Regions from separate parts of the Arthrobacter sp. Soil_C_60 genome, predicted to be linked through region 2. Evidence: riboswitches for the same ligand, from Rfam matches in the RefSeq annotation. Region 2 holds a riboswitch; each other region holds the start of a gene.
What was found. A riboswitch is a leader RNA that binds a small molecule or an ion and turns the genes downstream of it on or off. The one in region 2 is predicted to bind S-adenosylmethionine.
Positions count from the first base shown of each region.

Region 1 (4,665 bases), on a different contig from region 2:
CGGGCGAGACCCGCCGGTTCAGGAAGATCCATGCCCTCCGGCCGATGACCACCCGGGTGCATTACGCCGGCCGCCACCTGCTCCAAGTGCAGGTGAACGGCCAACTATCGGCGGCGGCGGAGTTCGACGTCGTTATTTAGCGGCGGTAGGGGAGCGATGGCAGGAAATCGACGGAAACTGGCAGTTTTCCCGGCCATGGAATCCGGTATTCACGGCGTTGATGCTAAGACCAATCGCAATCCGTGAAGAAAGCAGGACCAGCCATGAGCCTCCAACCTCCGGAATACTGGCTGAAGATCCACAACGTCGAACTGCAGCAGCTGATGGCGCAGGCAGAGCGGACCCGCCAGCGCTCGCGGTACCAAGGGAATGGGACTGCCTTGCGGTCGCCGAGGAACCGGGCCAAGGCGCTGGTGCCCACCCGGCAGTCAGATCCGGCCAAGCCGCATGACAATCGGGCGCTGGCATGGTTCCACGGCTTAATGCCCCGGCTGAGGCGCGGAGGACTAGCGGCTCCGGCGCCGGCACCGGCTGGGCGGCAGCCAGCCGACTGCTGCGCCTGACTCCAGACGCCCCGGGTGTGCTCGGGAACCGGACGAATCCGCCGGACCCGTCCGGTTCCTCCGGCGTCGGTCGTAGACTCGGGTCATGGCACGCTTTTTGGTTTTTGTTGTTCTTGCGGTGCTGGGCTTTATTACCATCGTGGCCGCGTCGTTCGGTTCCGTTGGCTGGTGGGTGCTGGCCGCCGTCGTTGTTGCGCTCTTGGTGATCGGGATCTGGGATGTGGTCCAGACCAGGCACTCGATCCTGCGGAACTATCCAATCTTGGGACATATGCGCTACGTACTGGAATCCATCCGGCCGGAAATCCAGCAGTACTTTGTCGAGCGGAACGTGGACGGGAAGCCGTTCAACCGGGATGTGCGGTCGCTGGTGTATGCGCGGGCCAAGGGCGAGAACAGCCACAAGGCCTTCGGTACGGAACGCGAAGTGAACCAGATCGGCTACGAATACCTGATCCATTCCACCGCTCCGGTCGCGCCGCCCAAGCAGCATCCCCGGATACCGCTGGGCGGGCCTGATTGCAGGCAGCCCTACGACATTTCGCTGTTCAACGTCTCGTCCATGAGCTTCGGCTCGCTGTCGAAGAATGCCGTGCTCGCCATGAACAAGGGTGCGGCGCTGGGCGGCTTCGTGCAGGAAACCGGTGAAGGCGGCCTGACTAAGTACCACCTCGAATATGGGGCCGACCTGATCTGGGAAATAGGCTCCGGCTACTTCGGCGCGCGCGACAAGGACGGCCATTTCAGCCCCGAGGCCTTCATTCCGAAGGCGGCGCGCCCCGAGGTCAAGGGCATCAGCATCAAGCTCTCGCAGGGCGCCAAGCCCGGTCTGGGCGGGGTACTGCCAGGCGCGAAAGTCACCCCAGAGATCGCCGAAGCACGCGGGGTGGAGATGGGCGTCGACTGTGTGTCGCCTGCCAGCCACAGCGCCTTCGGCACGCCGCGGGAACTGATCCGTTTCGTCAAACAGCTGCGCGATCTCTCCGACGGCAAGCCCATCGGCTTCAAGCTGTGCGTGGGTTCGCGGGTGGACGTGCTCGCCATTTGCAAGGCGATGCTGGAGGAGAAAGTGACTCCGGATTTCATCGTGGTCGATGGGTCCGAAGGCGGTACCGGCGCGGCGCCGCTGGAGTACCAGGACAACGTGGGCACGCCGCTGACCGAGGGCTTGATGCTGGTGCATAACGCCCTGGTCGGCGTGGGACTGCGGGACCGCGTCCGCATTGCCGCCGCAGGGAAGGTCGCATCCGGCTCGGACATCGTCAAACGCCTGATCGAAGGCGCGGACTTCACGATGAGTGCGCGGACCATGATGATGGCCACCGGCTGCATCCAGGCGCAGAAATGCCACACCAACGAATGCCCGGTTGGCGTTGCCACGCAAAACCCGCGGCTGGTGCGGGCGCTCAACGTCGAGGACAAGGGCCAGCGCGTTTTCAACTACCAGAAGCTCACCGTGGACGAGAGCGTGCAGATCATGGCCTCGATGGGCTGCAAATCCCCGGACGAAGTCTCGCCGCGGATGCTTCGGCGCCGCGTAGACCATCTGACCACGCGCTCCTACGAGAGCATCTACAACTGGATGGAGCCGGGCGAACTGCTCAAGGATCCGCCCCGAGGCTGGAGCGAAGACTGGAATCTGGCCAACGCGGACTATTTCCGCGAACCGCCCAAGAAGCCCGCCGAGGACGAGCACAAGGCGGAGCCCGTGCCAGGCAGTCCGGAGTATGACAGGGCCCGCATTCCAGGTGACAAGCACCAGCCTGAAGGCCAGGTTGGCCGGCCGGAGGGCGAGCTGAGCCGCTAAAACAACGGCACAAACCGCGTACGACGCCGGCACCTGGGTTCCGTTTTTACGGAACCCAGGTGCCGGCGTCGTACTTCATGGCAGAAGTCCTCGTGTTACAAAACGGTTGAATGTACCGTGCTGCACCGGGCAGAATCGGACGCAGAATCAAGAGTTCCAACCTTCGGCCCTGGCCGGTTGGACGGCAACCCTCGTAGCTGTAGCGGGGTGCCCCAGGTGAAGATTCGACGCCGGCCCAAACGGGAGGCGTAAGTATGGCGCCCTGCTCCGGCGTGCGCCGACAGGAAGGATTCCACCATGACTGAAACAGCTCTCCGTGATCTGGCCGAAGACCGTGCCAACCGTTTGGATGAGGCAGGCGCTTTCTGGGCCGGCAAGATCGCCGAAGACACCGCCAACGCCAAGCTAACGTTCAAGGTGGCAGGCGAGGGAACCGGCCCGGTGGCCACACGTGTCACCGCCGGCAAACACGAGTTCTCCGTTGACGAACCGGCGGGCCTTGCAGGCGAAGATACGGCCGCGAGCCCGGTGGAGTATGCCTTGGGCGCGCTGGCTTCCTGCCAGGTGGTGGTCTACCGGCTGTACGCACACCAGTTGGGTATCCGGTTCGACGAGATCAGCATCGACGCCGAGGGCGATCTGGATGTGCAGGGCCTGTTCGGCGCCGATGAGAGCGTGCGCCCCGGGTTCAGCGCCGTGCGGTTGACCGTGAATATCAGCGGCCCCGAATCGCAGGAACGCTACGAGGAGCTGCGCCGGACAGTGGACGCGCACTGCCCGGTGCTGGACCTCTTCGCCAATCCCACCCCGGTCAGCGCCGAGGTCTTCAAGAAGTAGCCAAGGGTGCTATTCCCCTTCGGCGCGGTCCCTCGTACTCTAGGGCCAGGAGGTAATTCACGATGAAGGCATCGCCAGGCAACAGGATCATTGTCCGCGGCAGGACCGTTGAATCGTCCGACCGGCACGGGGAAATCGTCGAAGTCAGGGGAGACGACGGCGCTCCTCCGTACTTCGTGCGGTTCGACGACGGCCACGAGTCGGTGGTCTTCCCCGGTGGGGATTTCGTAGTCCAGCACAACCCCTAGCCGCGGGCGGCACAGCCCGCACACCAGCCGATAGTTGACTGAGGGCGGCAGCATGCTCATGCTGCCGCCCTCAGCGCTGTCCAGCGCCAGCCACGCACATGCCGCCGCAACATGGCGTTCAGGCCGAAACATCGTAGTAATGTCGTGCAGTTACTCTTGCCGCGATTGGCGCCACCCTCGTGCCGCCGGCAATCTCCCATGCCCGAACGGCATCTGAACGAGAAAGGGGCATCGGCGTGGCAGTATCACAACACGAATCCGAACCCTCATTGAAGAAAGTACTGGGACGTTTCGACGTCCTCGCCCTGGGCTTCGGGGCCATGATCGGCTTCGGCTGGGTGGTCCTGACCGGCGGCTGGCTGGAGTCCGCCGGAACCATGGGCTCGGTGACGGCCATGCTTGCGGGCGGCATCATCATGGGGGTGGTCGGACTAACTTATGCCGAGCTGTGTGCGGCGATGCCCAAGGCCGGCGGCGAGCATAACTACATCATGCGGGCGATGGGTCCGCGCCCGTCCTTCATCGGTTCCTGGGCCATCATCGGCGGCTACGTGACCATCGTGGCCTTCGAAGCGGTGGCGCTCCCGCGGACCGTCCAATATATCTTTCCCAACCTCAGCCAGATCAAGCTCTGGAACGTCGCCGGTTTCGACGTCCACCTGACGTGGGCGCTGGTTGGTGCCGTTGCCGCCGTCGTTATTACCTGGATCAACATCCGTGGTGTGAAGGAAGCCGGCATTGTGCAGACCTTCGTGGTGCTGTTCCTGCTGGCCATCGGCCTGGTCATGATCGCCGGCGCCTTCACCGGCGGCGAGGTCTCCAACATGGAGCCGTTCTTCAACGGCGGCATGACGGGCTTCTTCGCGGTGCTGGTGGTCGTGCCGTTCCTCTTCATCGGGTTCGACGTCATTCCGCAGTCCGCGGAGGAAGTGAACATCCCGGCCCGCCAGATTGGCCGGCTCGTGGTGGTCTCGGTCATCCTGGCCACCATTTGGTACGTGATGGTGGTGCTGACCACGTCTTCGGCCATGCCGGCCAGTGAGCTGGCCGGGACGGACATTGCGACGGCGGACGCCGTGGGTGCGATGTTCGGTTCGGACATCATGGCCAAGGTGCTGATCGCCGGCGGTATCGCGGGCATCCTCACCTCGTGGAACTCGCTGCTGCTCGGCGCATCCCGGCTGATGTTCTCGCTGGCGCGCTCCGGGAT
Region 1 is NZ_JBDGKM010000013.1:15,134-19,798, reverse strand. It holds gene AC3A4M_RS20130 (DNA alkylation repair protein) at 1-140, shown strand, start outside; gene AC3A4M_RS20125 (hypothetical protein) at 264-563, shown strand; gene AC3A4M_RS20120 (FMN-binding glutamate synthase family protein) at 649-2,370, shown strand; SAM riboswitch class IV at 2,516-2,631, shown strand; gene AC3A4M_RS20115 (OsmC family protein) at 2,668-3,207, shown strand; gene AC3A4M_RS20110 (DUF1918 domain-containing protein) at 3,270-3,455, shown strand; gene AC3A4M_RS20105 (APC family permease) at 3,692-4,665, shown strand, end outside.
Region 1: it holds a riboswitch for S-adenosylmethionine, as region 2 does, so the genes downstream of both, AC3A4M_RS20115 (OsmC family protein) here and AC3A4M_RS07825 (MFS transporter) in region 2, are expected to answer to the same signal.

Region 2 (4,665 bases):
GCAACGCCCCGCTGGTGCGTAACGACGCCCAGATCCTGCAGGTTGTCGGCGAAATCAGCGCCAAGGCCTACGCCGCGGAAGCCACCACCCTGCGCGTGGCCCAGAGCCTCGACCGGGTCTTCGCTTCAAGATTGCAAAACGACGACGCCGAAAAGGCGGCCAACATCGCCGTCGAACTTGAATCCGGCCAGGCGCAGATTGTGCTGAGCGCTCTGGTGCCCGACGCGGCGGGAGCCCTGTTCAATGTGCTGGGTGCATCCTCGACCAGCACGGGCAAGGCGCTGGACCGGCACTGGCGCAATGCCCGCACCGTGGCCACGCACAACCCGTTCATTTACAAGTCGCGGATCGTCGGCGACTGGGAGGTCAACGCTACGGAACCGCCCTACGTCTGGACCATTGGTGTCGCCGGCGCCGATGCTGGCCGGGAAGCTGCCGGCTCGAATGCAGAAGCGAATTACGCTAAGGCCTCGAAGTGAGCATTGCCAGCCCTGCGAAAGCTGCTTCGCAAACAGAAACCGGCGCTCCTCGCCTGTCCGGCCGCCTCGGCGTCGCAAGCATCGTCTTGATCGTGGTGGCCGCCGCATCGCCGCTCGGGGTCATTGGCGGCACTGTGCCGTTGGCCATTGCCAGCGGCAACGGGGCCGGACTGCCCTTCATTTACCTGCTTGCGACGGGCATCCTCCTGCTGTTCTCCGTCGGCTTCACCACGATGACGCCGCATGTTCCCACCGCCGGTGCCTTCTACAGTTACATCGAGAAGGGGCTGGGCCGACGCGCGGGTTTGGGCGGCGCGTTCGTGGCGCTGCTGTCCTACCTGGCCTTGGAAGCCGGGGTCTATGGCCTGTTCGCACCAGCCGTGGACGAAGTGGTCCGTGCCTACGGCGGACCGGAACTGCCCTGGTGGCTCTGGGCTGCGGCGGCGTTGGTGGCCGTGGCCTGGCTGGGACACAGGAACATCGAGGTCTCCGGCAAGGTGCTGGCCGTCCTGCTGGTGGCCGAAGTGGTTATCGTCCTGGTACTTGACGCCTTCATCGTCTTCGGCGGGGGCGGCCCCGAGGGCCTGTCAACAGGATTCGTCACGCCGTCCACAGTCCTGTCCGGCGCCCCGGGCATCGCGTTGCTGTTCGCCATCCTCAGCTTCATCGGCTTCGAGGCCACCGCGATCTTCCGCGACGAAGCCCGCGATCCGGACAAGACAATTCCCCGGGCCACCTACCTGGCCTTGATCATAGTGGGCGGCTTCTACGCACTCTCCACCTGGCTGCTGATCAGTGCCTGGGGAGATGGGCCGATCGTACAAAAAGCCACGGATGCCCCCGGCACCCTCCTGTCCGAAACTACTGCACTCTATCTGGGCACGGCGGGCAGCCACATCGTCCAGGTGCTGCTGGCCACCAGCCTCTTCGCCTGCATCCTGTCCTTCCACAACATTGGTTCGCGCTATTTCTTCCAACTGGCGGGACGGGACGTCTTTTCGCGGAAGCTCGCACGGACGCATGCCCGGCACAACTCGCCGCATCTCGCTTCCATCGTGGACAACGCGGTAGTAGCCCTGTTCCTGCTGACGGCTGTTGTCGCCGGCTGGGACCCGATCGTCCAGTTCTACACCTGGTTCGCCGGCTTCGCCTCCCTCGGGATAGTGGTGCTGATGACATTGACCAGCGTGGCGGTGCTCGTGTTCTTCCGGCGCCAGCAAACAGCAGTGATCGATTGGAGGCGGTCCGTCGCGCCGGCACTCGGATTCGTAGGCCTGCTGGGAATTCTGGTGCTGATCCTGCAGAACCTGCCCTCGCTGGTCGGCAACAGCACTGCGTTGGCGGTCGCCGTCGTCGTACTTATCCTGCTGGGTTTTGCAGCGGGCGCCGCCATCGCTTCCCGGCAGCAACGGTTGCGGGCGCGCGAAAAGCAGCCGGGTGATTACCCGGTGTGACGTACGAATTTCACGCCGCCGTTGGACTGCGGTGGAATGAACTTGTAACCATCCCGAGCGGCTGAGAGACCTGGCTCTATGACGCCGCAGCAACCCTGGTCACGACGAATCTCCCTGGATTCGCGTTGATAACAAGGAACTTGTCGAGGGCTGCGCCGAACTAGCGCAGTAAGACCTGTTCCGTAGGGTGCTACTGCCAGGACCGATGGAGTAAGCGCCTCAACCGGTCCCTCCCACTGCCTTCTGCCGTGGTCCGATCGGATGTGCGCTGCATCTTCTCGGCTGACGCCAAAGGAGAGACAGTAATGAGCACCACCGCAAACCCTTCCCCGCCTAAGAAAATGACTACGAAGGTCGCCGTCGCCAGCTTCATCGGCACGACGATCGAAGGCTATGACTTTGTCCTGTACGGGCTCGCAGCGGCCACCGTTTTCGGGCCATTGTTCTTCGCCCCGGCCGAACCGCTGGTCGGCACCATCGCCGCCTTTGCCACTTACGCTGTCGGCTTCGTCGCCCGTCCGGTCGGCGGGATTCTCGGCGGCCACTTCGGCGACCGGATCGGTCGCAAGACCGTGCTGGTTGCCTCGCTGCTGCTGACCGGTCTGGCCACCACCGCCATCGGTCTGCTGCCGATCTACGCACAGATCGGCTGGGTCGCCCCCGTACTGTTGCTGCTGCTGCGTGTTCTCCAGGGCATCGGCTACGGGGCCGAATGGGCCGGTGCGGCACTGATGACGGTGGAGCACGCCAAACCGAAGCGCCGCGGGCTGACCAGCAGTGCCACACAGCTGGGGCCGACCTCCGGCATGCTGCTGGCCACGGGCGTGCTGCTGGTGCTGGAGAACTCCATGACCAACGAACAGTTCCTGGCCTGGGGCTGGCGGATCCCCTTCGTGGCCAGCCTGCTGCTGGTCGCCGTCGGACTGGTGATCCGGTTGTCCGTTGAAGACAGCGCAGAGTTCAAGCGTGTACAGCAGGTGGAAAAGGTTGCTGACCGCCCGGTGCTGGAGAGCATCAAGACCCACCCGCGGCAGGTTGTGCTCACTACCGGCCTCCGAATTGCGCAAAACGCCTTCTACTACGTTTACACCGTCTTCATCCTGACGTACCTGACGCAGGTCTCCGGTACGGACCGCAATACCGGCCTGGCCGCCGTGCTGATCGCGTCCGCGCTGGGCCTGGTCACCGTCCCGCTGTGGGGCTGGCTGTCGGATGTCATCGGCCGGCGCAGGGTTTACCTCTTCGGGGCAGTCAGCAGCGCCGTGGCCGTCATCCCGTTCTTCTGGCTGCTCGACAGCGGGGTGTTCTTCCTGATCGTCCTCGGCGTGGTGTTCGGCCTGAACGTCGGACATGACGCCATGTACGGTCCGCAGGCGGCGTTCTTCTCCGAGCTGTTCAGCACACGCGTCCGGTTCAGCGGGGTCTCCCTCGGCTACCAACTCGGCTCGGTACTCGGCGGCGGCCTGGCACCCCTGGTGGCGACGGCTTTGCTGGCAGCCGGCGGCGGGAATCCGGTCTGGGTCATCGTGTACTTCCTCGGCGTCTCAGCCATCACCATCATCGCCACGCTCAAGGCTCCCGAGACGAAGGACCGCCCGTTGTCCGGGAACGAGCAGGCCGATACGAAGCCGGAGCTCGTCTCCGCTTCCTGACCCGAGCCGGGACCCGGCAACCGCAGCTTCATAGAAAGGGGCCTGTTTTGGCCACCGAGAGTACGCGCTACCCGCAGGGGCGACCCCGCCTGCTGCTGAGCGCCTTCGTCATGAACACCAACAGCCACATCATGGGCGGACAATGGCGCCACCCGCAGGCGCAGCAGCACCGCTTCAATGACCTGCAGCTCTGGACGGACCTGGCCCGGCAGTTGGAAGAAGCGAAGTTCGACGCCCTGTTCTTCGCCGACGTCGTGGGCCTTTACGGCGACGACGACGGCGGCTGGGCCTCGCACATCCGGCGTGGCCTGCAGGTGCCGGCCAATGATCCTCTCATCCTGCTGGGTGCCCTGGCCGGGGCAACCCGGGAGATCGGGCTGGCTGCGACCTCGTCGGTGATCCAGAGCCATCCGTTCCAGTTCGCCCGGCAGATGTCCACCCTTGACCACATCTCCAATGGTCGCGCAGCCTGGAACATCGTGACCAGCGCCTTGGAGAATGCACACCGGAACTTTGGCGGCAGCGGTCTGGCCGCGCACGAAGACCGGTACGCCTGGGCCGAAGAGTACGTCTCCGCGGTCTACAAACTGTGGGAAGGCTCCTGGGACGACGGCGCGCTGGTCCAGGACAAGGCGGCCGGAGTTCACGCGGATCCGGAGAAGGTCCATAAGATCTACCACCGCGGCGAACGGTACTCGATCGACGGACCGCACCTGTCCTCGCCGTCGCCCCAGCGGACCCCGGTGCTGTTCCAGGCCGGGAGCTCGGGCCGCGGACAGGAGTTCTGCGCCGCCAATGCCGAGGCGACCTTCATGCTGGCGGCGCATCCCGAAGCCGCCGCCGCATACACCGCAGCCGTGCGGAGCCAGACGGTTGCGGCCGGGCGCAGGGCCGAGGATCTGAAGTTCTTCCAGGGGCTGCATTTTATCGTCGGCGGCACCGAGGCGGAGGCGGACCGCAAAGAAGCCGAACTGGATGAATACCTGGACTCCGGAGCGATGATCGCCCACATCGCCGGCGGTCTCGGCGTAGATCTGGGCGGACTGGATCCGGACACGCCGCTGGGCGATTTCCAGACGG
Region 2 is NZ_JBDGKM010000003.1:215,893-220,557, forward strand. It holds gene AC3A4M_RS07815 (acyl-CoA dehydrogenase family protein) at 1-479, shown strand, start outside; gene AC3A4M_RS07820 (APC family permease) at 476-1,933, shown strand; SAM riboswitch class I at 1,979-2,145, shown strand; gene AC3A4M_RS07825 (MFS transporter) at 2,239-3,585, shown strand; gene AC3A4M_RS07830 (LLM class flavin-dependent oxidoreductase) at 3,633-4,665, shown strand, end outside.

Region 3 (4,665 bases), on a different contig from region 2:
CTTCATAGCGGGCCATCAGCTCCACCCACTGCCGGCCGGTGCGCTCGCTGGAGGCGCGGTGGTAGCCAGGCTCGATCAGGTTCTGCGACCCGGTGAAGGCCACCCGTCCGTCCACTACGAGGATTTTGCGGTGGTTGCGCAGATCGATACGGCGCCATTGGCCCCGCACGGGCAGCAGCGGGAGCATGCGTTGCCACTCGATCCCGCTGCCCTGCAGCCAGCGTCGGAACTTCCGGTAGCCCTTGATCCGCATGGTGCCGAGATGGTCGAAGAGCAGTCGGACCCGGACACCGCGGGCCGCGGCCTCCTGCAGGGCCACGAAGAGCTCGTCGGTGACCTCGTCCTTGGCCATGATGTAGAACTGGATGTTGACGAATTCCTCCGCCTTGCGGACGGCGGCGGACATCGCGGCGATGGACCCCTCGTAGTCCGGATAGAGCTCCACGTGGTTGCTGTCCACCATCGGGAAAGAGCCGAGCGAGCGGTTCAGTTCGGCGGCCGAATGGACCCAGGCGGGTGCTTCGCGTTCGCTGCGCGGTTCTTCCATGTCCTGCGTAGCAGCCCAGACTTTCCGGTTGATCTCGGTCTGTTTGGCGATCCTGCGGTCCGAAAGCCGGAAACTGCCGAACATGAAGAACAGGGCCAGGCCGACCAGCGGAATGAAGAAGATGGCCAGCAGCCAAGCCATGGCGGTGGTGGGGCGGCGGTTGCCCGGCACAATGCCCAGCGCAGCGATCCGGATTCCCATGTCCAGTATCGAAGCCACCACGACAACCCAGTCCGGGAACGTGCCCAGACCCGCAAGCGACCACAACACGGCAGCGAACTCCTCCCTTTCCCGCCGGTCCACGGCGCTGTCCTTGTACAGCCTAATGTGCCCGCGCGGCAATCTATGCTGATCCCATGACAGTTTTGGTGTTTCTCGACCCTGCCCTGGAGAACGGGCGCATCGCCGACGCCACAAAGCCGCAGCTGATGGCGACCGATCTGGGCGCCACCCGCGGCGACGGCATTTTCGAATCCCTCCTGGCGGTGGACGGTATTCCCCGCAAGGTGCAGGCGCACCTGGACCGGCTCGCGTCCTCGGCCCGCATCATGGACCTGGACATCCCGCCGGCCGATGCCTGGGAGCGGGCCATCGCCACCGCCGTCGCCGAACATGCTCCCGTCGAAGAACTGGTGCTCAAACTGCTGGTCACGCGCGGCGAGGAGGGCGCGGGCCGCCCCACCGCGTGGGTGCAGGCCTCACTTCCCGGCTCCACCGGCAGGGACCAGCGGCAGGAGGGCCTCGACGTGCTGCTGCTGGACCGCGGCTACGACAGCAACATCGCCGAGCGCGCACCGTGGCTGCTGCTGGGCGCCAAGACCCTCTCCTACGCCGTGAACATGGCCGCCCTGCGCTACGCCAAGGCCAACGGCGCGGACGATGTCATCTTCACCTCCACCGACGGCCTGGTGCTGGAGGGCCCCACCTCTACCGTGCTGATGGCGACCGTGCGCGACGGCGTCCGGAAGCTCACCACGCCGCTGCTCGAAAACGGCATCCTGCCCGGCACCTCCCAGGGCGCCCTGTTCAACGCGGCCGCGGATGCCGGCTGGCAGTTGGGCTATGGGCCGCTGGAACCGCACCATCTGCTGGCGGCCGACGCGGTGTGGCTGGTCTCCAGCATCCGGCTGCTGGCACCGGTCAAGTCCATCGACGGCCAGGCCATCCCGGTGTCGCACGAGATGACGGAGGAACTGACGGCGCTGCTGGCCAAGGGCAGCCGGGACTAGGCCAAACGTTTCCGCGGCGGCGAGGGCTGCGGCCTTCCGTCGTCGTAAACCTACGTAACGGTTACCAATGATGACGACGGCGGCGCCCCGGCTTGGGTGCCGGGGACGGCGCCGTGCTACTTTCTTGAGCAGAGTAACGAGGTCCAGCGTCAAGCCCTGACTGTGCTGGCCGGCAACCCTCTTCACGGCGGGGTGCCTCAGGTGACTACTCGGCAGTGTTCATTTGGTTCATTTGCAAGCGTGATCAGGAGTACCCCATGCCCCCGTTGGAACAACCCGTCCAGTCCCCCGTTGACAATGCGGCGGGCAGCCCCCTGCCCTACCGGTTGCTGACCGGGCCGGACGACAGGTCCTTCTGCGCCCGGGTCAGCGCGGCGTTGGCGGAGGGCTACGAACTCTACGGCAACCCCTCGATTGCCTTCGACGGCGAACGCGTCATCGCCGCCCAGGCCGTGGTGCTGAAGGGACAGAGCGCATGAGCTACGCCGGAGACCTCACCGTGGAAGAAGCCGTGGAGAAGCTGCGCGGCGGTGCCGTCCTCGTGGACGTCCGCACCGAGACCGAATGGCAGCAGGTGGGCGTGCCCGTGACGAACGACGACGGCGCTCCCGCGCGCTTCATCGAGTGGAACCGGATTGACGGCAGCCGCAATGCCGGGTTCCTCAACGAACTGCAATCGCTGCGCGGCAAGGAGCTGCTCCTGATCTGCCGTTCGGGGCGGCGCTCCATCGATGCCGCTATCAGCGCCACCGCCGCCGGGCATACCGCGTACAACGTGCTGGGCGGCTTCGAGGCCGCCGGCGGCTGGCAGCAGAGCGATCTGCCTTGGAAGCGGGGCTAGCCGGTGGCGCCCCCGCAGTCTGCCGGCCCGGGGCCGGACCTGGCGGAACTGCTCGCCGGCTGGGACCCGCAGACGCGGGCAGTCCGCGGCGGTCTTGACCGCACGGGCTTCCAGGAAACCTCAGAGGCCTTGTTCCTGACGTCCGGCTACGTTTTCGATTCCGCCGAGGCAGCCGAAGCCTCTTTCAACGGCGAGGTGGATCGCTTCGTCTATTCCCGCTACGGCAACCCCACGGTCGCCGCCTTCCAGGAACGGCTCCGGCTGCTCGAGGGAGCCGAGGCCTGCTTCGCCACGGCCAGCGGCATGAGCGCCGTCTTCACCGCCCTGGGCGCCCTGCTCGCCGCCGGCGACCGGGTGGTGGCCGCGCGGAGCCTGTTCGGTTCCTGCTTCGTCATTCTCAACGAGATCCTGCCGCGCTGGGGCGTGGAGACGGTCTTCGTGGACGGGCATGACCTCGCCCAGTGGGAGCAGGCCCTCGCCACCCCTGCCGCTGCGGTCTTCTTCGAGTCGCCGTCCAACCCGCTGCAGGAGCTGGTGGACATCCGTGCGGTGGTGGACCTGGCGCACGCCGCCGGGGCGCAGGTGGTGGTGGACAATGTATTCGCCACCCCGCTGCTGCAGCAGGCAACGGAACTCGGTGCCGACGTCGTTGTTTATTCGGGTACCAAACACATGGACGGGCAGGGCCGCGTTCTTGGCGGCGCCGTGCTGGGCCGCGCGGATTTCATTAACGGCCCGGTCAAGCAGCTGATGCGCCACACCGGTCCCGCGCTGAGCCCGTTCAACGCCTGGACGCTGCTCAAGGGGCTGGAGACGATGTCCCTGCGCGTAAACTATTCCACCGCATCCGCCCTGGAGATCGCCCGCTGGCTGCAGACACAGCCGGCGGTGCGGCGCGTGGTCTACCCGTTCCTCGAATCGCATCCGCAGTACGAACTGGCGCGCCGCCAGATGAGCGGCGGCGGAACCGTGGTCACGTTTGAACTTGAGCCGGGTGCTGCGAACGGTTCGGATGCCAAGGCAGCCGCGTTCCGGCTGCTGAACTCGCTGACCACCGTGGATATCTCGAACAACCTCGGTGACGCCAAGTCCCTGATCACCCATCCGGCCACCACCACGCACCGCGCGATGGGACCGGACGGACGGGCCGCGATCGGGCTCGGCGACGGTTTTGTCCGGCTGTCCGTGGGGCTGGAAGCCACCGAGGACCTGCTCAAGGACCTGGACCGGGCACTGGCTGGCCCGTAGATCCAGGGAGTCGACGAAGGCCCGCACCTTGTTGCGCCCAGCCGCAATCGAGGAGACAGCTGCGGCCCTTCCCAGAGCTGAAAAGGGCCGCAGCTGACCAGTGGATCGCGGAGGAGCCCGGGTTAGCCGAAGATGAAGTTCCAGGTCCCGGCGGAGACGGCGGCGGTAACAGCCGCCGCCGAGACCAGGGCACCGCCCAGGAAGACCCAAATATCCACCCTGCTGAACGTCGATTCCCGCGCCCAGGTGCGCTGTGCCCCGCCGAAACCGCGGGCCTCCATCGCCACCGCCAGGCGGGTGGCGCGCCGGATCGCCTGGACAATGAGACCGAAGGCCTGGCCGAGGAACGCCGCGAATTTGGCCAGCGGTTTGTTCTCGGCGCCGACTCCGCGGGCACGGCGGGCCAGTCCCAGGGTCCGCCATTCCTCGACCAGCAGGCCCACCAGCCGGAGGCCGGCCAGGGCCCCGAGCACAAACCGGTACGGCAGCTTCAGCTTCTGCGCCAGCGCATCGGCCAGATCCGTGGGGTCGGTGGTCAGCAGCAGGAAGATTCCGGGCAGTGCCACCGCCAGGGACCGCAGCCCGATGGCGACGCCGGAGTTGATGGAATCCTCGGTGAACAGCAGCGGGCCCGCTTCGAAGACCACCGCACCGGTTTTCTCCGCCAGCAGCGCCGTTCCGTAGGCGCCGACCGCGGCCGCCACCACCAGCGGCCAGCCGCGCCTGAACAACGCCCAGGCGCTGATGCCCAGCACGGGCAGCAGCAGCAGTTCCGCAGCCAGCACCACGCCGGCGCTCAC
Region 3 is NZ_JBDGKM010000009.1:38,268-42,932, forward strand. It holds gene cls (cardiolipin synthase) at 1-748, opposite strand, end outside; gene AC3A4M_RS16935 (aminodeoxychorismate lyase) at 904-1,776, shown strand; SAM riboswitch class IV at 1,909-2,023, shown strand; gene AC3A4M_RS16940 (DUF1737 domain-containing protein) at 2,034-2,255, shown strand; gene AC3A4M_RS16945 (rhodanese-like domain-containing protein) at 2,252-2,617, shown strand; gene AC3A4M_RS16950 (O-succinylhomoserine sulfhydrylase) at 2,621-3,865, shown strand; gene AC3A4M_RS16955 (energy-coupling factor transporter transmembrane component T family protein) at 3,988-4,665, opposite strand, start outside.
Region 3: it holds a riboswitch for S-adenosylmethionine, as region 2 does, so the genes downstream of both, AC3A4M_RS16940 (DUF1737 domain-containing protein) here and AC3A4M_RS07825 (MFS transporter) in region 2, are expected to answer to the same signal.